Regions from separate parts of the Streptomyces sp. YIM S03343 genome, predicted to be linked through region 2. Evidence: riboswitches for the same ligand, from Rfam matches in the RefSeq annotation. Region 2 holds a riboswitch; each other region holds the start of a gene.

Region 1 (4,974 bases), 600 kb from region 2:
AGCTTTTCCCCGTACCCGCCCCTCCCCGGCCATCCGCCCGTCGGCCATGCCCTCGGGCACCCGCGCTGGTGGCAGCGGCGCGCCGTGCGCTACGGGGCGCTCATCACCCTGCTCGCGGTGTCCGGGCTGGTCATCCTGGCCCTGGTGCGTGAACAGACCGGCACCGACGGGTTCCTGGTAGGCCTCGGCCTCGCCGTACTGCCCGTACCGCTGCTGATCACCGCCTTCCGCTGGCTCGACCGCGTCGAACCCGGCCCCTGGCGCAATCTGCTCTTCGCCTTCGCCTGGGGAGCCTGCGCCGCCGCGCTCATAGCGATCGTCGCCAACAGCTTCGCCACCAGATGGATAGCCACGGCCACCGCCGACCCGACGAACGCCGACACCCTCGGCGCCACCGTCATCGCCCCCATCGTGGAGGAGTCCGCCAAGGCCGCCGCCGTACTGCTCGTCTTCCTGTTCCGCAGACGGAACTTCACCGGGCTGGTCGACGGCGTGGTGATAGCCGGGGTCACCGCCACCGGCTTCGCGTTCACCGAGAACATCCTCTATCTCGGCACCGCCTTCGGCACCGACCAGCTCACCGGCGACCGCGGCATCGCCTCCGTCACCGCCGCGACCTTCTTCGTGCGCGTCATCATGTCCCCCTTCGCGCACCCCCTCTTCACCGTCCTCACCGGCATCGGCTTCGGGGTCTCCGCCCTCTGCGCCGACCACCAGCGCGTCCGCCGCTTCCTGCTGCCGTTGTCCGGGCTGCTGCTCGCGATGAGCATGCACGCCGTCTGGAACGGCTCGTCCTCCCTCGGCCAGTACGGCTTCTTCGCGGTGTACGGCGCGTTCATGGTGCCCGCGTTCGGGCTGCTGACCTGGCTCGCCGTCTGGACCAGACAGCGCGAGCTGAGGACCGTACGGGAGGAGCTGCCCGCCTATGCCGTCGCGGGCTGGCTGACGCCCGCCGAGCCGTTCGTGCTCGGTTCGATGCGGGCGCGCGGCATCGCCCGCGAGTACGCGCGCCACTACTGGGGCAAGCCCGCCGCCCGCGCCGTCGCCGAGTACGAGGCCATCGCCACCTCGCTGGCCTTCCTGCGCCATCGCGGACGCGGCGGACGCGCCGGCCCCGACTTCGTCGTCCGCGAGGCCGAACTGTTGGGCGAGCTGTGGAACCGCCGCCACATCGCCCGCCCCGCCCTCCAGCACGCGGCCGCACGCGTCTGGCCGGAGCGCGGAAGGCACGGGGCGACGTACGGGACGGTGCCCTCTCCGTGGCCGCCGCCCGCGGCGTACGGCTATGGCGGCTCCGGCGGCCACGGGTACGGCGCTCCCGCCGCGCCGTACCCCATCCACAACCCCTATCTCACCTGAGCCGTCGGCCCCATCCGCCCCGCCGCATGCAAAAACCGGCAGCCCTGACGTCGGGGGGAAGCCGTCAGGACCGCCGGAGACCAGAGGGGAGGGATAAGAGAGAAGCAGAACAGCCAGCCTGCCAGAGGCTGAGCGCCGTCAGGGGTTGAGGCCCTTGCCGCGCAGCCATGTCATCGGATCGGTGGCGGTGGCCTGCCCGTTCGGGTGGACCTCCAGGTGCAGATGCGGGCCGGTGACGTTGCCGGTGGCGCCGACGCGGCCGATCACATCGCCCGTGCTGACCTTCTGGCCGACGGAGACGCTGATCGACGACTGGTGGTTGAACCACAGCTCGGTACCGTCATCGAGAGTCAGGATGGTGCGGTACCCGTAGGCGCCGGCCCAGCCCGCCTCGGTGATCGTGCCGCTGTGGATCGCCTTGATCAGCGTGCCCGTGGGCGCGGCGAAGTCGAGGCCTGTGTGATAGCCGGAGGACCACAACGTGCCGGCCTGACCGAAGGTGCCGGTGATGGTGTAGGACGCGACCGGCAGCGTGTACTGCTTGGCCAGCGCGGCCAGGCGCGCGGCCTCGGCCTTCTTCTTCGCGGCCTCCTCCGCCTTCGCCTTGGCCGCCTCGGCCTTGGCGGCGGCGGCCTTCTCGGCGGCGGCAGCGGCGGCAGCGGTGCGCTTGGCGGCGGCGGTTTCGGCGGCCGTCTGGGCCTTGTTCGCGACCTGGGTCTGCTGCTGCTCGGCCTGCGCCATGATCCGGTTGCGCAGCGCCTCGCCCGCGTCGGAGCTCTTGCTGTCGGCCACCGTCGTCGTCATGGTGCTGAGCGCGGCCTGGGACGCCTTGGCCGAGTCGCTGCCCGAGTCGCCGCCCGAGCCGGAGTCGCCGAGCAGGGAGCCCACGGAGGGCAGATCGGGCATGGAGATGGAGACCGGCGGCTTGCCGGTGTTGGCGCTGGCCATGCCGCCCGCGCCGACGGCCGCTATGACACCGACGCCCAGGACGGTGGAGCTGCGGGCGAGTCCGCCGCCGCGCTGCTTGCCGACGCGGTGCCGGCCTCGTACCGGGCGGAGGGAGTCCTCGGTGGGGTTCCACTCCTGCCAGGGACCCTCGTCGGTCTGGTACTCGCCGTAGCCGAAGGTGTCGGTTCCCCCGCGCTGGCCGGGTACGTACGGAGACTCCGTGAGAGGCCGGTTAGACGCCACGTGGGCGCGCTCCTTCCTTCCTTCTCGCCTACCGGGTTAGCTGACGGGTTCGGAGCAGGAAGGTCTCCTACGCGCGTATAACGCCGTGCTTCCACGGCGGTATCCGCGTGATTCACCCCAGGGTGGTGGTTCCCCGGCTCCCTTGCGGGACTCGGCGCGTGCGCACGGAGCCGTCTCTTGTGACGGCTGGGACAACCGCGCTGCGTTATCGAACGTTAATAGACGCGGAGGGGAGATTCCAAGCCGTTCCCCGTGATCAGCAAGATTTTTCCGCCGGACTTACCCGCCATGACCGGCGTAAATCGGGCGAGTTGACCTCCACCCATCAGCCACCGCGGCGGTGACGGTGACTCAGATGTTATGCGGAGCGAGACCGTCCGCTCACCCAACGTGATACCGGACCGATATCAGCGCGAGACCGACGGGAAGCGTCACGCGTCGGCCGGAGACTTGTGTCACGCCACCGGCCGGAGAGATGTGTCACGGCCGCCGTACCGCGAGCAGCGCCATGTCGTCCGTCAGACCGCCCCCGGCGTGCCGGTGCGCCTCCGCGGCGAGGGCGGTGAGCAGCGGCTGCGGGCCCGGGAAGGTCCGGCCGCCGAGCCCTGTCTCGGGGTCGTAGAACACGCCGTGCGCGTCGCGCGCCTCGGACAGCCCGTCGGTGTAGAGCAGCAGCGTGGCCCCGGGCGGGAAGTCCGTCTCCTGGGTGCGGTCGGGCAGGGCGCTCAGCTCACCCAGCCCGAGCGGCAGCGCCGCCGTGTCGGCGTGCAGCACGCGCACGGTGCCATCGGCGAGGAGCAGCAGCGGCGGGGGGTGGCCGCGGTTGACGACGCGGACGAGTGGCTCGCCCTGCGGGATCTCCGCGAGGACGGCGGTGGTGAACCCCTCGACGGCGTCGACGGCCTCGCGCCGGTTGTCCTCGCGCACCAGCGCCCGCTCCAACCGCTGGGCGACCGCCTCCAGCGTGGCCTCCTGCTCGGCGGCCTCCCGGAAGGCCCCGATGACGACGGCCACGATGCCCACCGCACCCATCCCCTTGCCCCGCACGTCCCCGACGATCAGCCGGACGCCGTGCGGGCTGTCCTGCACGGCGTAGAGATCGCCGCCGATGGACGCCCCGGCCTGCGCCGCCTCGTAGCGCGCCGCGATGTCCAGACCGCCGATGCGTTCCTCCGGCTCGGGCAGTACAGCGAGCTGCGCGGCCTCGGCGATCTCGCGAACGGAGGCGAGCTGCCGCTGCCCGCGCTGCACGAGGATGTTGATGAGGACGGCGAGCACCGCGACCGTGGTGACGGTGACCAGCTCCGTCACCGCGCCGACGGCCACCACGACATGCCGTGTGGCGTGACCGATCAGCACGGCCACCGCGGCGAGCACGGCCGCGAGCCCGGTGAGGACCGTGCCGCGCCGCGAGTAGAGCGGGGCGGCGACCAGCGGCGCGGCGGTGAGCAGCGGGGTCGCGGAGAACTCCTGCGGGGTGAGGTAGTCGAAGAGGATCCCGCCGGCCAGCAGCAGCGCGGGCAGGAGCCGTACGGCGGTACGGGCGTACATGATGCGGCGCCCGGGTCGCTCCTCCACCTCACCAGGCCACTCCACCCGACTCCCCGTCCGTAGCCGACGTACCTCCAGTGTCCGGCCCCGGCGGCGGGCGGCGAACGGGGCTGAGCCGAGCGGATGAGCGGGCACCCTGCCAGATGCCGTACACTGGTCTCACCGACGCGGGGTGGAGCAGCTCGGTAGCTCGCTGGGCTCATAACCCAGAGGTCGCAGGTTCAAATCCTGTCCCCGCTACTGAAGGCCTGGGGCCGGAATCCATGTGATGGATTCCGGCCCCAGGCTTTTTTCCTGTTCTCCCTGCTCCCCCGGTTCTCCCGGTTTCCCGGTCCAGTTCTCGCCGTCGTGCGGGCGTGCGGGAGCACCGCTTCCCCGCCCTCAGTCCAGCAGATGCCCGTTGGGTGCCTTGGCGGTGGGCTCGTACTCCGGTATGACGACCACGGTGGCGCCGTTCGCCGTCAGCAGCCCGTTGCCGTCGGCCGCCGCGACGAAGGTGTCCGGCTCCCGCCAGGCGGTCACGACACGCCGTACGCCCGCGTCGAGAATCAGCCGGGCGCAGGGCGCGGGGCGGGAGGCGCGGCGGGCGCAGGGTTCCAGGCTGCTGTAGACGGTGGCGCCGGGCAGCCGCGGGTCGGCCGGGTCGGTCTTGGCGAGGGCCGCCTCCTCCGCGTGCACGACCGTGTCGCCCCCCTCCCGGGAGTGGCCGCGGGCCAGCTCGGTGCCGTCGGCGGCGACGGCCACCGCACCGACGCTGAACGCGGTGTCCGACGGCGGGCACAGCGCGGCCAGCTCGCAGGCCAGCCGCAGCCAGTGCCGGTCGGCGGCGGTGGCGAGCGGACCGGTGCCGGGGGCGGTGGGCTCGTAGCGCAT
Region 2 (4,974 bases):
GAGCGACGGCGCCTGGAGTGCCGACATAGGCAACGGGCGTTACGGCGGCCTCCAGATCACCCAGGCCGACTGGGAGCAGTACGGCGGTCTCGACTATGCCGCGCGTGCCGACCAGGCCAGCCGGCAGCAGCAGATAGCCGTCGCCGAGAAGATCCTCGCGGACCAGGGTGCCGACGCGTGGGCGACCTGTGGTGCGCTCTACGGACTGGACAAGGACTCGGGCAACGCCTCGGTCGACACGGGTGTCGCCGACGACGAGAACTCCGACTCGTCGTCAGGGTCGTCGGACAACTCACAGTCGGACGAGAACGGCAACTCAGGCAACTCCAACTCTTCGGACAAGTCGGACTCGAAGGATGATTCTGACTCGTCCGATGTGCCGGTCTCATCCGGTCTGTCGGACTCCTCGACCGACAACTCGTCCAGCTCGGGCAACGGGTCGTCCTCGTCGTCCAAGGGGAAGAGCAACAATGGCAAGTCCGACAAGAACGGTAAGTCCGACTCCTCCGGTGTGACGGACTCCACGAAGTCCACGGGGTCCGGCTCGACCGGCTCGCAGTCCCCGACCACCTCGCCGACCGAGGCGCCGACGGGTGACACGACGGACGATTCCCTTCAGGCCGACGGGACTTCGGCCCTGGTCGACACCGGTGCCCTCGGCTCAGGACGGCACCGTGGCGCCAGCGACGAGGGCGAGGGCGGCCTCTCCAGCGACTCCACCGGCGGGCGGCACGCCTCGCAGACCGACGGCACGTACACCGTCCGTGCCGGGGACAGCCTCATCTCCATCACGGACGCCCTGGACCTCGACGGCGGGTGGCGGCACCTCTATGCCATGAACAAGAAGACCATCGGTTCCGATCCCGACCGCATCACGGCTGGTCAGACTCTGCAGATCGGTTCGTAAACGGGCGAAATCGAGCGGGAGTTGATGCACCGTTTCGTACGGTAATGTCCACTTTGGTGAAAGTGTGGGATCAGTCTCAGAAGCCCTGATCGTCTTTGAAATTCCATGAGCCGTGTGTCTACGGTCAATGCCGCCCGGCACCCCGGGCCCCGGCCGTCGTTACGCCGAGTCCTGCCAGCGGCAGTCCGGGAACAGTCGTCGCGTCAAGCGCCGTAGGCAGGAGCGGGGGACCCAAGGTAGGCGCCGGGCCCGGCAGTCGAACGCCGGTTCCGGCTAGGGGTGAAGTCATGCCTCCTCAGGAGGTGTGACCGGGCAACTCAACCGGCCCGAACCCGACAGCTCACCTCGCAGGCGTCGGTGAGGGGATCTTCCATGCTGTTCTCCAGCAAGGGCAAGCACCGTCGTCCGTCCAAGGCCACCCGTGTCGTCGCCGTCGTCGGTGTCACCGGCGCCGCGATAGCCGCCCCGCTGATGGCCGCCGGCACCGCCTCCGCCGCCACCGCCTCCGAGTGGGACGCCGTCGCCCAGTGCGAGTCGGGCGGCAACTGGGCCATCAACACCGGCAACGGCTACTACGGCGGCCTCCAGTTCTCCGCCTCCACCTGGGCCGCGTACGGCGGCACGGCGTACGCGCCGACCGCCAACCAGGCCAGCAAGGCGCAGCAGATCGCCATCGCCGAGAAGGTTCTCGCCTCCCAGGGCAAGGGCGCCTGGCCGGTCTGCGGCACGGGCCTGTCCGGTGCCGCCTACAACGGCGGCACGGCGTCGTCCTCGGGCTCCACCGGCTCCGCCACCACCAAGCGCTCCACCGAGAAGCCGGCCGCCTCCCGCTCCGCCCAGCGCCCGGCCGCGAAGTCCGCCTCGAAGACGGTCACCACCCCGACCGGCAAGAAGGTCAAGAAGGGTGACGGCGAGTACAAGGTCGTCAAGGGTGACTCGCTCAGCTCCATCGCCGTGAAGCACCACGTCAACGGCGGCTGGCAGAAGCTGTTCAAGCTCAACAAGGGCGTCGTCGAGCACGCCGACCTGATCTACCCGGGCCAGCAGCTGCACCTGAAGTGACAGTCCGTGGCCAGCTGAGCCACAGGCCCCTCACATCCCCGGCCATGACAGTTGAGGCCCCGTGAGGGTCCCGCGACTCCCATGGTCTCCCCGCCCCGGCGCGCATTCCCCCGTACGCGCCGGGGCGGGGTTCTGCGTTCTCCGGGTTCGTCGGCGTTCTCCGCACCCACGAGGTGCGTTCTCCGGCGTTCTCCGGTCTTCTGCAGGTTCTCCGGGGCAATTCACAAGTGAACTCCGGCGCATTCCGCCGCGTTCCGGCGTATTCGTGGTGTTCCCGGCGTGTTCCGGCGTGTCCCGGCGCGTTCCTCGGTATGCCCCGGCGCGTTTCCGGCTGTGCCCCGGAGGGTCAACCGGTGTTCTTCTCCGGGTGTATTCGAGGCGTTCTCCACCCTCGCTTTGTTCCGTGGTGAAACAATTGGGTACCGTCTGACCCAGTCCTTGGACCGGTCGGTCGGCTGGCCGACTGCCCAGAGACGGTTAGGCTCTAGTCGCAAGGCTCCACCATGGCCGTCAAAGGCCCACGTGCACCCCGCACCACATGCGTCACATTCCGAGAAGGAGATGCTCGTGCCGTCCATCGACGTCGTCGTAGCCCGGGAAATCCTGGACTCCCGAGGCAATCCCACGGTCGAGGTCGAGGTCGGCCTCGACGACGGCAGCACGGGTCGTGCCGCCGTCCCGTCCGGCGCCTCCACCGGTGCCTTCGAGGCCATCGAGCTTCGCGACGGCGACCCCAACCGTTACCAGGGCAAGGGTGTCGAGAAGGCCGTCCTCGCCGTCATCGAGCAGATCGGCCCGGAGCTGGTCGGCTACGACGCGACCGAGCAGCGCCTGATCGACCAGGCCATGTTCGACCTGGACGCGACCGACAACAAGGGCTCGCTCGGCGCCAACGCCATCCTCGGCGTCTCGCTCGCCGTCGCCCACGCCGCCTCCGAGGCCAGCGACCTCCCGCTGTTCCGCTACCTGGGCGGCCCCAACGCGCACCTGCTGCCGGTGCCGATGATGAACATCCTGAACGGCGGCTCGCACGCCGACTCCAACGTGGACATCCAGGAGTTCATGATCGCCCCGATCGGCGCGGAGTCCTTCTCCGAGGCCCTGCGCTGGGGTGCCGAGGTCTACCACACGCTGAAGAAGGTCCTGAAGACCAAGGGCCTGTCCACCGGCCTCGGCGACGAGGGCGGCTTCGCCCCGAACCTGGGCTCCAACCGTGAGGCCCTCGACCTGATCCTCGAGGCCATCAAGGAAGCCGGTTACGCCCCCGGCGAGCAGATCGCCCTCGCGCTCGACGTCGCCGCCTCCGAGTTCTACAAGGACGGCAAGTACCTCTTCGAGGGCAAGGAGCGCTCCGCCGCCGAGATGACGGAGTACTACGCCGAGCTCGTGGCGGCGTACCCGCTCGTCTCCATCGAGGACCCGCTGTTCGAGGACGACTGGGCCGGCTGGAAGGTCATCACCGACAAGCTCGGCGACAAGGTCCAGCTGGTCGGCGACGACCTGTTCGTCACCAACCCGGAGCGCCTGGCCCGCGGTATCGAGGAGGGCAGCGCCAACGCCCTGCTGGTGAAGGTGAACCAGATCGGTTCGCTCACCGAGACCCTCGACGCCGTCGAGCTCGCCCAGCGCAGCGGCTACAAGTGCATGATGTCGCACCGCTCCGGTGAGACCGAGGACGTCACCATCGCCGACCTGGCCGTCGCCACCAACTGCGGCCAGATCAAGACCGGTGCCCCGGCCCGCTCCGAGCGTGTCGCCAAGTACAACCAGCTGCTGCGCATCGAGGAGATCCTCGACGACGCCGCGGTGTACGCCGGCCGCAGCGCCTTCCCGCGCTTCAAGGGCTGACCCGGCCGAGGTCAAGCCTCAGCCAGTCGCACGTACGTCCCCGTACGCGGTCCCGTACCGTGTCCGGGGACGTACGTGCGTCTGCGCGCGGCGTGCGGATACGTACGGTGTGCGCGGGTGCGTGCGTCCGGTGTGCGGACGACGTAGGTGCGCGGGCGCGTGTACGGACGTAGGGGCGTACGGGCGTGCGGGCCGAGTGTGGGTGCGTACGCCGCGTACGCGGCGTAGGACGATGCGGGTGACGGCACCCGACGGAACGGGAGGCGGGGACCATGGCCGTGAAGAACCGGGACCGGTTCTCCACCGCGACGCGGCTGAGGCTGCTCGGCGAACAGACCGCAGAGCGTGTCTACCGCTCCCAGACCAAACGCCAGGCCCGCCGCTCCCGGCTCACCGGCCGCGCCGCCCTGCTCGCCATCGTCGTGTGCACGCTTGTGGTCGCGCTCGCCTACCCGATACGCCAGTACGTCTCCCAGCGCGCCGAGATCGCCGACCTCCAGCGGCAGAAGCGCCAGGCCGCGGCGCGTGTCGAGCAACTGCGTGACCTCAAGGCGCGCTGGCAGGACGACGCGTACGCCGAGCAGCGGATCCGCGAACGGCTGCACTACGTGCTCCCGGGCGAGACCGGGTACATCGTGATCAACCCCGGGGTGACCAAGCAGTCGCACACGCAGCAGGGGGCCGCCGACCGGTCCTGGTACGCGAATATGTGGGACGGGGTCGACAAGGCGGACGCCGCCGGGCGCTGACGTCGTCGTTCGTCGTGTTTCCTCGCTGCGGGTAGCGTTCGGAGCGACCCGCAACCCGCGACCCGCAGCGATGCAGAGCGACGACAGCTGCGACCGAGAGCGCTGCGACCGAGAGCGCTGCGACCGACAGAAAGACACGCATGGAAACGCCCCCGCCGTCCACCCCGCGCACCGAGCCCACCGACGCGGACGTCGAAGCCTTCAAGGAGCAGCTCGGGCGTCCCCCGCGCGGCCTGCGCGCCGTCGTGCACCGGTGCCCGTGCGGGCAGCCGGACGTCGTCGAGACCGCCCCGCGGCTGCCCGACGGCACGCCCTTCCCCACGCTCTACTACCTCACCTGCCCGCGCGCCGCCTCCGCGATCGGCACGCTGGAGGCGGAGGGCGTGATGAAGGAGATGACGGAGCGGC
Region 3 (4,974 bases), 4.2 Mb from region 2:
GCCTCGCGCTCCACGCCCAGCGCGAGCAGCGTGACGGCTATCGACATGCCCGCGCGGTCCTTGCCGGCCGCGCAGTGCATCAGCGCCGGGACGCTGTCCTCGGCGAGCGCCGCCAGCACCTGTGCGTGCTCCGCGGTGCGGTCGGTGACGATCGCCCGGTAGGAGGCGATCATCCGGCCCGCCGCCTTGCCCTCGCCGAGCAGGGTGCGCAACTGGTCGAGGTCGCCGTCGCGGATCATCTTCCAGAACTCGGCGCCGTCCGCCGGGTCGCTCAGCGGCAGGTTCACATTGCGCACCCCGGGCAGGTCGACGTCCGGGCCCTCCAGCCTGCGGTCGGCGGCATTACGGAAGTCGAAGATCGTGTGCAGCCCCAGCGAGGCCAGGAATACGGTGTCCTCGTCCGTCGCGTGTGCGAGATGACCGCTGCGGAACAGCACCCCCTGCCGCACCCGGCGGCCGTCCACGGTCGGCAGGCCCCCCACGTCACGGAAATTGCGCACACCGGCCAGTTCTGGTTCGGTCGACGGGACCTGCTGCGTCACGGAGGCTCCTCTCATCGGCTCCACCGGTGCTCGGCGGGTGGACCGGCGGATGCGACTTCGACGATACGGCACGGTTTCCCTGGGCAATGAGCTGTCCACAGGCAGGGGCAAACGAGTTCCCGCGAGTTTTCCACAGACGTTGCTTCGCTGCTCGCCGCCCTTGAGCATGGATCATGTGGGAGTCTGAGCGGGCTTGTCGGGAACTGTGGAGGCGCAGTGCTGGAGATCGCCGGAAACGGACGTACGTGGCTGCTGACGGGGCCCAAGAGCGGCTACGCCGTCCACCTCACGGACGACGACGTACTCCTGCATCTGCACTGGGGTCCCAGAATCACCCTCGCCGACGCCGAGTCCCTCATCGAGGGCATTCTCCCTCCTTACCGCCCCTTCGAGTCCGCTCTCGACGGCCGTGAGGAGTACCCGGTCGAGGGCGGCGCCCGCTTCGTACGGCCCGCCCTGTCCGTGCGCTCCGCCGAACGACGCGGCACCGAATGGCGATTCGAGACCTACGAGCATGATGCGCCTGACGCGCACGACGGGTCCGAGGGCGACGAACTGCGGCTGCGCTTCAGGGACGACGGCCTGACGATCGTCCTGCACTACCGGATGCGTGACGACGTGGTCGAGCGCTGGGTGACCCTCGGCAACGAGGGCGCGGAGCCACTGGAGCTGCTGCGCGCCGACCCGGCCACCTGGACCCTGCCCGAGCGTGAGGGCTGGCGGCTGTCCCAACTCCACGGCCGCTGGGCCGCCGAGTCCCGGCTCGCGAGTGCGCCGCTCACCTACGGCGACAAGGTCATCGGCAGCCGCCGGGGCCACACCGGGCACCAGCATCTGCCCTGGGTCGCGCTCGACACCGGCGCCACCGAGGAGTTCGGCGAGGTCTACGGCTGCGCGCTGGGCTGGTCCGGTTCCTGGCGTATCGCGGTCGCCCAACTCCCCGACGCGCGCGTACAGATCACCGGCGGCGCCGGGTACGACGACTCGGGGCTGCTGTTGCTCGCGCCGGGCGAGTCGTACACCACGCCCGTCTTCGCGGGCCTGTGGAGCGGCGCCGGTTTCGGCGGGGCCAGCCGCGCCTGGCACGCCTATCAGCGCGCGTACGTCATTCCGGATGCCGAGCGGGACCGGCCGGTGCTGTTCAACTCCTGGGAGGCCACGCACTTCGACATCACCGAGGAGCAGCAGAGCGTGCTCGCCCGGCGGGCCGCCGCGATCGGGGTCGAGCTGTTCGTGGTGGACGACGGCTGGTTCGGCTCGCGCACCTGTGACCGCGCCGGGCTCGGCGACTGGCGTCCCAACCCCGACCGCTTCCCGGGCGGCCTCAAGCCCCTCGCCGATTATGTGCACGCCCTCGGAATGCAGTTCGGTATCTGGGTCGAGCCCGAGATGGTCAACGCGGACAGCGACCTCTACCGGGCGCACCCCGACTGGGTGCAGTACCAGCCGGGGCGCAAGCGCACGGAGTTCCGCAACCAACTGGTGCTGAACCTCGCCCGCGAGGATGTCCAGGAATATCTCTGGGAGCAGTTGGACGACCTGCTCGCGTCCACTCCCGTCGACTATGTGAAGTGGGACTTCAACCGCTGCTTCACCGACGCCGGCTGGCCGGGCGAGCCGTATCCGCAGCGGCTGTGGGTCGACCATGTCCGCGCCTTCTACGGCCTTCTCGACCGGCTCAGGTCCGCCTATCCGGACGTGGCCTTCGAGTCCTGCTCGGGCGGTGGCGGCCGGATCGACCTCGGTGTGATGAGCCGTACGGACCAGGTGTGGACCTCGGACAACACCGACCCGCTCGACCGGTTGGAGATCCAGCACGGCTTCAGCCAGATCCACCCGGCCCGGGTGATGGCCGCCTGGGTCACCGACAGCCCGAACATCCAGCTCAACCATCGCTCCAGCAGTCTGCGTTTCCGGTTCGTCAGCGCCATGGCCGGAGTGCTCGGAATCGGCGGGCACCTCAGCGACTGGAGCGAGGAGGAGCTGGCCGAGGCGCGCGGCTGGGTGGAGCTGTACAAGGAGATCCGGCCCGTGGTGCAGCGCGGCGACCAGTACCGGCTGCGGCCGCCGGACGGCGGGCTGAGCGCGGTGCAGTACTCGCTCGGCGACGAGACGGTCCTCCTCGCCTGCCTCCAGGCCCAGCACTACGGCGAACCCGTTCCGTCGCTGCGGCTGCGCGGACTTGACCCGACAGCGGCGTACGAATGCCGCGAAACGGGCGAAGTTCACCGGGGCGCGGTGCTGCAGCATCACGGTCTGCGCACCGGGCTGAGCGGCGACCTGGACGCAACAGTCCTGCGGCTGCGGCGAATCTGAGGCTTCTGTCCTAATTAGGGCATTAGCTCACCTTCATTTGCTTTAGATTGTCTTCGTTGGACTTCGCTGCCGTTCCAATGCTTTCATTGTCCTTCATTCCAACTCGGCCAGGAATGGGGGGCGGTGGAGAAGGGGCGGGTGAGGAGGCTCATATCCGTGACGGTGAGTCGTCCGTCATGTTCACGTAATTCATAAGGTTTTCCTTGGGAATTGCCAGGAGAAATCGGGGCGGAATTCACGGAGGGTGACCGTGAATTCCGGGAAAAGATCAAGGGAAACGCGTATCCCGGGAACCACCGGCTTGTTGATTCGCGTCCTGGTCGCCTACGTTCGCCATCAATCCGGACGGACCGCCGAATCCTGCCACCGACCGGACTCCGCACACACTCACCCGCGTACGGCAGGAGCGGGGGACCCACAGGTACGACTGCCTGGTCCGGTCTCCGGCACAGGCTCGGGGTGAAGCCGTGACCCTTCGTCATGGCCGGGCAGCTCCAGCCCGAACCCGACAGCTCACCTCGCAGGCGCCGGAGAGGAATTCGCCATGCCCGCGAAGGGTAAGCACCGCCGCCCCAAGTCCCAGCGCTTCACCCGCTCCATAGCCGTCGCCGGAACCGGCGGCGCGGCGCTGGCCCTGCCGCTCATCGGCGCCGGGGGCGCGCACGCCGCGACCCCGCAGTCGGCCGTCCAGTCGGCCACGCAGTCCGTCTCGCAGTCGGTCGCGCAGACGGCTCCGGCACAGACCGTCCAGGCCGCGCCGGTCGCCGCGCACCAGGCCGGACGGGCGTCCGACGCGAAGAGCACGCGGACGAAGATCTACACCGTCCACACCGGCGACTACCTCGCGAAGATCGCCGCCGAGCACCGGGTCCGCGGCGGCTGGCACCGCCTCTACCGGGACAACCGCGAGGCCGTGGGCGGCAACCCCTCCCTGATCCACCCCGGTCTGAAGCTCACCCTCGGGCGCCATGCCACGGCCGCCACCGCCGAGTCGAAGCCGACGCCGTCGTCCGCACAGTCCGCACAGTCCGCGCCGTCCGCGCCGTCTGCCTCCGCCGGCACCGCGACCGCCACGAATGCCTCCGCCCCCACGGGCTCCGGTTTCACGCTGCCGGTCGTCGGCGGCACCGTCGGTACGTCGTACCACGTCGCGGGCAGCATGTGGTCCAGCGGTTACCACACCGGCGTCGACTTCGTGGTCCCAACCGGTACCTCCCTCAAGGCTGTCGGCGCGGGCACCGTCGTCTCGGCAGGCTGGGGCGGCGCGTACGGCAACCAGGTCGTGATCCGGCTCGCCGACGGCCACTACGCGCAGTACGCGCACCTGTCCCAGCTGTCCGTCTCCGCCGGTCAGTCCGTGACGACGGGTCAGCAGGTCGGTCTCTCGGGTGCGACCGGCAATGTGACGGGCCCGCACCTGCACTTCGAGATCCGTACCACCCCCGACTACGGCTCGGACATCGACCCGGTCGCCTGGCTCCGCGAGCACGGCGTAGCCGTCGGCTGACACCCGCCCGCCGCACACCCCCGCAATCCGCCGAAGGCCGGACCACGATCCCCGGGTCCGGTCTTCGGTCTGCCCGGGCGCCGGACCGGCACCGGCCGGGCACCTCCGGGCTCCGGGCCTGCCGAGCCGACAACACCCCAGGTAGAACAGGTATTCCGGGTTGGCAAACGCTTTACGAGTGGCCTTTGTCACCGCCCGTCAAGCCTTGCCTACGGTCGCGTAGGTCACATCGAAGGGTGAATCATGGCCGCTTGTGGCAGACGATTCGAAGAGTGACAACAGATCAGTGATCGGGTCGTACGTGGCGGTGGGGGACAGCTTCACCGAGGGAGTGGGTGACCCCGGCCCCGACGGCCAGTTCGTCGGATGGGCCGACCGGTTCGCCGTACTGCTCGCCGACCAGCGGCCCGAAGGCGATTTCGATTACACCAGCCTTGCCGTACGCGGCAAGCTGCTCGACCAGATCGTGGAGGACCAGCTCCCGAGGGCCGTGGCGCTCGCACCGGACCTGGTCTCCTTCTGCGCGGGCGGCAACGACATCATCCGCCCGGGCAGCGACCCGGACGAAGTGGCCGAGCGCTTCGAGGCGGCGGTCGCCCAACTCACCGG
Region 4 (4,974 bases), 1.8 Mb from region 2:
CGGTCCCTCCCAGCTGCACGGTGGCGTCGACGCCCAGCCGGTCGAGCGCGGCCGCGTCGCGGCCCGCGGCGATGATCCGACCGGCGCCCAGGCGCCGCGCCAGCTGCACCGCGAGGCGGCCCGACACGCCGGTGGCGCCCAGCACGAGCACCGTCTCCCCAGCCTGCAGATTCGCGCGCCAAGTCAGCGCGAGCCAGGCTGCCAGGCCCGGATTCATGATCGCGGCGGCGGTCACGTCGTCCAGAGCTTCGGGCAACGGTACGCACATGCCGTGCGGGGCCGCAGCCACTGGCGCCATCGTGCCGAAGGGCGAGCGCACGCCCCCGAAGTAGACGCGGGTGCCGTCGGCCAGCCTGCCGACCCCATCCACCCCGGGAACCATCGGGTAGTCGCCGTCGCTGCCGTAGTGCTCGCCGCTGGCCAGGGCGCGCACGATCGGGTGCAACCCTGCCGCGCTCACTTGGACCAGCACCTCGCCCTCACCCACCACCGGCTCGGCGAATTCCCCGAACTCGGGCGTCTTGCCCACTGCGCTGATCACTGCTGCCTTCATTGCGACTCCCCTCTTGGCTGAATCCAGATTCACCGAATCGGCATTCGGTGAATCTGGATTCAGAGTAGGATGGGTCATCATGGGCAGTCAAGGACCGATGGGAGGGCCGGTGGGGGTACGCAAGACCAGGGCGGCGCAGACCGAGGCGGCACTGAAGGACGCCGCCCGGCGGCTGTTCGCCGAGCGCGGCTACCTGAACACGAAGATCGGCGACATCACGGCGGCCGCCGGCCGCGCCACCGGATCCTTCTACGACCACTACACGGGCAAGGAAGAACTGCTCCAAGCTCTGCTGGCCGACATGAACGCCCAGATCGACCACGAGATCGACGCCGGCGACTACCCGCCCCAGCACGACCTGAGCGACCGCGACCAACTACGCGGCCACCTCGCCGTCGGCTGGCAGATGTTCCGCGACCACCTGCCGGTCGTGGTCGCCCTGACCCAGTCCCGCATCGTGGCGGACCTCGGATCGGGCCGGGCCTGGCGCGATCTCGCCACCGAGACCGAGGTACTCCGCGACCACCTCCGCTACCTGCAGTCCCACGGGCACCAGCTACCCGGCGACCCCACACTGGTCGCCGCCGCCATGGGCGCCATGGTCTCCGGCCTCGGCTACGCCATCCTCACCGCTGACACCCACGGCCCCGCCGCCAGCGACGACGAGATCCTCGACACCCTCACCGACCTGCTCCTGCACGGCCTGGCCGGCACGCCACCGGCGTAACCCGCCGGAGAGACTCGAACGGAACCCGGGACCCCGCCTCCAGTACGGACTTCCTCCGCCCGCCACCCTCGCCTTCAGCCCACTCGACGTCGACCAGGCCGAGGTCCGTTGCCACCCCGGGCTCCCCATACCTGCCGAAAGCGGCCGTGACGGGTACAGCGAGAACCGGACCAGAGAAATGAGATCAAACGAACGAGGCATACACCGCCGCTCATCAGTACGCGACGCAATGAGAATCCGACAGCTCGAACGAGAACGAGTGAGAATCCGACAGCGTCATTGCGACGGGACGGGGGCGATTCTCGGCGATCTGTCACAGACGACAACTTGACGACAGATCGCTGAGAATCCGACAGATCTGAAGCGGCCCCAGAGGCGGTCAGGCCACCCGCACCACGCTGTGGATGATCGACGCGCCGCCGTAGTAGATCGACTCCTCGCGCACGTACGCGCCGGGCTTCGGGGCGTGGATCATCATGCCGTTGCCGATGTAGAGACCGACGTGGCTGACATCGGAATAGAAGAAGATCAGGTCACCCGGCTTCGCGTCGGCAACGGAGACCGTCGTTCCTGCGTTGACCTGGTCGTACGTCACACGCGGGAGGCTGACGCCCGCCGCCTTCCATGCGGCCTGGGTGAGGCCCGAGCAGTCGTAGGAGCCGGGGCCGGTGGCGCCCCACACATACGGCTTGCCGATCTGCGCCCGGGCGAACGCCAGCGCCTTCTCCGCCTTCGTCGAGGTCGAGTCCGAGGAAGACGACGAGCCTGATGAAGAGCCCGATGAGGAGGAGGACGAATCCGAGGACGAGCCCGAGGACGCGTTGTCCTGGGCCGCCTTCTCTGCCGCTGCCTTCTCGGCCGCCGCCTGCTGCTTCGCCAGTTCGGCGGCCTTGGCTGCGGCTTCTTCCTGCTTCTTCTTCTCGATCGCCGCGAGCCGGGCCTTCTCCTCGGCGTTGAGCTTCGAGAGCAGGTCACGCGCGTCGGTGAGCTTCGTCTGGACCGTGGCCTTGGCCGTCTTCAGGTCCGTCTGCGACGTGGTGAGCGCCTCCAGGCTCTGCGCGGCCTCCTGACGCTTCTTCATCGTCGCCGACTGCTCGCTGATGTAGTCGTCGACCGCGCCCTTCTGGCGGTTGGTCAGACGGCTCATCAACTGCGTCTGGTCGAAGTAGTCCTGCGGAGAGTCCGCGAGGAGGAAGGTCGCCGTGTCGGGTTCGGCGGCGCCCGTGCGGTACTGGGCGGCGGCGAAGGAACCCAGCTGCTCCCTGGCCGTGTTGAGCTTCTGGGTGCGCTTGGCGACGTCGTCGAGGAGGGTGTCGACGCGCTTCCGCTGCTTAGTGGACTTCTCCTTGGCCGCGTTGTACTTCTCGGTCGCCGACTCGGCCTGGCGGTAGAGGTCGTCGACCTTCTTCTGGACCTCCTCCAGGCTCGGTCTGTCGTCCGAGGGCGCCGCGTTGGCGGTCTGGGAGAGAAGGGCCACGGAGGTGAGGGCGGCGGCCGTGGCGATGGCGGGGGTGCGTATGCCTGCGACGCGCGGGCCGGCGGGGCGCGACTTGCGGTGCGACGCCAAGGGAGGCGACTCCTTCCACGTTCCGCCTACCGGGTTAGCTGTCGGGTTCGGGCGGGTGGTTCGGAAGGGTTGCCCTACGGTCCCTATCCCGGCGGGGATACGGGCCGATTCACCCCAAGTTCGGTTGGGTCCCCGGCTCCGGCTGCCGTGGGGGCGCACCGGACTCGGCGGAGCCGCGCGGCCCGGCGACGTTCGCCGGTGGGGGTCGTGCGGCCTGCCCGGCACGGTAGCCAACTCGTGTGGCCTCTGTGAAGGTTGATGGCCGATATGCCCGATACTAATTTGTGACCTTCACCTCGGTGAGGCTTTGTCGTCGTCCTTATGGGGGGATCTGCGACCGCTTGTCCGAGACGGGGGATGGTCTGGTCCGGGGGCGGTTCGGATGCGGCCCGGGTGCGGCCCGGGTGCGATGTGCCCGGTCGCCGGTGTCCGCGTGCCTGATGCGTCCTGGTCCGTGCGCGGGTCCGCGTACGCCCGGCGGTGCCGCCGGGGGATTCCCGGAGCGGGCCCGGGTTGTCAGTGGGGGGTCCTAGACTCGGAGAGCGATGAGCAGCCTCTTTGACGACAGCTTCCTGGCGGATCTCCAGGCCCCGCGGGGCCATGACGAGGAGCCCCCGCCGCCGCCCGAGGACGAACACGTACCGGAGTCGCTTCCGGACGATCTGTTCGGCGGGAAGTTCGACGTGCCTCCGGACCGGGACGAGTACTACCGCAACGGCGCCCCGCGCCCCGCCGTGGATCCGGCCGCCCTGCTGGAGGGGCTGAACGACAACCAGAGCGCCGCCGTCGCGCACTCCGGCACCCCGCTGCTCATCGTGGCCGGAGCCGGTTCCGGCAAGACCCGTGTGCTCACGCACCGCATTGCGTATCTGCTGGCCGATCGCGGCGTGCACCCGGGCCAGATCCTCGCGATCACCTTCACCAACAAGGCCGCCGGCGAGATGAAGGAGCGCGTCGAGCAGCTCGTCGGGCCGCGGGCGAACGCGATGTGGGTGATGACCTTCCACAGCGCATGCGTGCGCATCCTGCGCCGGGAGTCCAAGAAGCTCGGCTTCACCTCCTCCTTCTCGATCTACGACGCCGCCGACAGCAAGCGTCTGATGGCGCTCGTCTGCCGTGACCTGGACCTCGACCCCAAGCGCTACCCGCCGAAGTCCTTCAGTGCCAAGATCTCCAACCTGAAGAACGAGCTGATCGACGAGGAGGACTTCGCCGCCCAGGCCGCCGACGGCTTCGAGAAGACCCTCGCCCAGGCGTACGCGCTCTACCAGTCCCGGCTGCGCGAGGCGAACGCCCTCGACTTCGACGACCTGATCATGACGACGGTCAATTTGCTGCGCGCCTTCCCGGACGTCGCCGAGCACTACCGCCGCCGCTTCCGTCATGTCCTCGTCGACGAGTACCAGGACACCAACCACGCCCAGTACGCGCTGGTGCGCGAGCTGGTCGGCACCGCGGAGCGCCCGGTGGACGTACCGCCCGGCGAGAACGACCTCCAGCCCGCCGAACTGTGCGTCGTGGGCGACGCCGACCAGTCGATCTACGCCTTCCGCGGCGCGACCATCCGCAACATCCTCCAGTTCGAGGAGGACTACCCGGACGCCACGACGATCCTGCTGGAGCAGAACTACCGGTCCACGCAGACCATCCTGAGCGCGGCCAACGCGGTCATCGAGCGCAACGAGTCCCGCCGCCCCAAGAACCTGTGGACCAACGCGGGCGCGGGCGCCCGGATCACCGGCTATGTCGCCGACACCGAGCACGACGAGGCGCAGTTCGTCGCCGACGAGATAGACCGCCTCACGGACGCGGGCGAGGCCAGGGCCGGTGACGTCGCCGTGTTCTACCGCACCAACGCCCAGTCCCGTGTCTTCGAAGAGGTCTTCATCCGCGTCGGCCTGCCCTACAAGGTCGTCGGCGGCGTCCGCTTCTACGAGCGCAAGGAGGTCCGGGACGTCCTCGCCTATCTGCGGGTGCTCGCCAACCCGGAGGACTCCGTTCCGCTGCGCCGCATCCTCAACGTCCCCAAGCGCGGCATCGGCGATCGCGCCGAGGCCATGATCGACGCGCTCGCCCAGCGCGAGCGGATCAGCTTCTCGCAGGCGCTGCGCCGCGTCGACGAGGCGT

Evidence for each region. Region 2 has a riboswitch for cyclic di-AMP ahead of ACSYGN_RS24125 (transglycosylase family protein). Riboswitches for the same ligand answer to the same signal wherever they lie in the genome.
Region 1: it holds a riboswitch for cyclic di-AMP, as region 2 does, so the genes downstream of both, ACSYGN_RS21330 (M23 family metallopeptidase) here and ACSYGN_RS24125 (transglycosylase family protein) in region 2, are expected to answer to the same signal.
Region 3: it holds a riboswitch for cyclic di-AMP, as region 2 does, so the genes downstream of both, ACSYGN_RS06060 (M23 family metallopeptidase) here and ACSYGN_RS24125 (transglycosylase family protein) in region 2, are expected to answer to the same signal.
Region 4: it holds a riboswitch for cyclic di-AMP, as region 2 does, so the genes downstream of both, ACSYGN_RS15785 (C40 family peptidase) here and ACSYGN_RS24125 (transglycosylase family protein) in region 2, are expected to answer to the same signal.

The regions. Positions count from the first base shown of each region.
Region 1 covers NZ_JBPUKX010000001.1:4,910,067-4,915,040, reverse strand. Annotated here, with positions in the region: gene ACSYGN_RS21335 (PrsW family intramembrane metalloprotease) at 1-1,359, shown strand, start outside; gene ACSYGN_RS21330 (M23 family metallopeptidase) at 1,498-2,550, opposite strand; cyclic di-AMP (ydaO/yuaA leader) riboswitch at 2,561-2,717, opposite strand; gene ACSYGN_RS21325 (PP2C family protein-serine/threonine phosphatase) at 3,031-4,101, opposite strand; tRNA gene ACSYGN_RS21320 (tRNA-Met) at 4,268-4,341, shown strand; gene ACSYGN_RS21315 (dihydrofolate reductase family protein) at 4,483-4,974, opposite strand, start outside.
Region 2 covers NZ_JBPUKX010000001.1:5,509,376-5,514,349, forward strand. Annotated here, with positions in the region: gene ACSYGN_RS24120 (transglycosylase family protein) at 1-907, shown strand, start outside; cyclic di-AMP (ydaO/yuaA leader) riboswitch at 1,106-1,276, shown strand; gene ACSYGN_RS24125 (transglycosylase family protein) at 1,280-1,969, shown strand; gene eno (phosphopyruvate hydratase) at 2,537-3,817, shown strand; gene ACSYGN_RS24135 (FtsB family cell division protein) at 4,090-4,566, shown strand; gene ACSYGN_RS24140 (DUF501 domain-containing protein) at 4,707-4,974, shown strand, end outside.
Region 3 covers NZ_JBPUKX010000001.1:1,342,924-1,347,897, reverse strand. Annotated here, with positions in the region: gene ACSYGN_RS06070 (tyrosine-protein phosphatase) at 1-542, opposite strand, end outside; gene ACSYGN_RS06065 (alpha-galactosidase) at 759-2,858, shown strand; cyclic di-AMP (ydaO/yuaA leader) riboswitch at 3,233-3,398, shown strand; gene ACSYGN_RS06060 (M23 family metallopeptidase) at 3,403-4,365, shown strand; gene ACSYGN_RS06055 (SGNH/GDSL hydrolase family protein) at 4,652-4,974, shown strand, end outside.
Region 4 covers NZ_JBPUKX010000001.1:3,714,715-3,719,688, reverse strand. Annotated here, with positions in the region: gene ACSYGN_RS15795 (quinone oxidoreductase family protein) at 1-553, opposite strand, end outside; gene ACSYGN_RS15790 (TetR/AcrR family transcriptional regulator) at 663-1,280, shown strand; gene ACSYGN_RS15785 (C40 family peptidase) at 1,660-2,847, opposite strand; cyclic di-AMP (ydaO/yuaA leader) riboswitch at 2,856-3,027, opposite strand; gene ACSYGN_RS15780 (ATP-dependent DNA helicase) at 3,393-4,974, shown strand, end outside.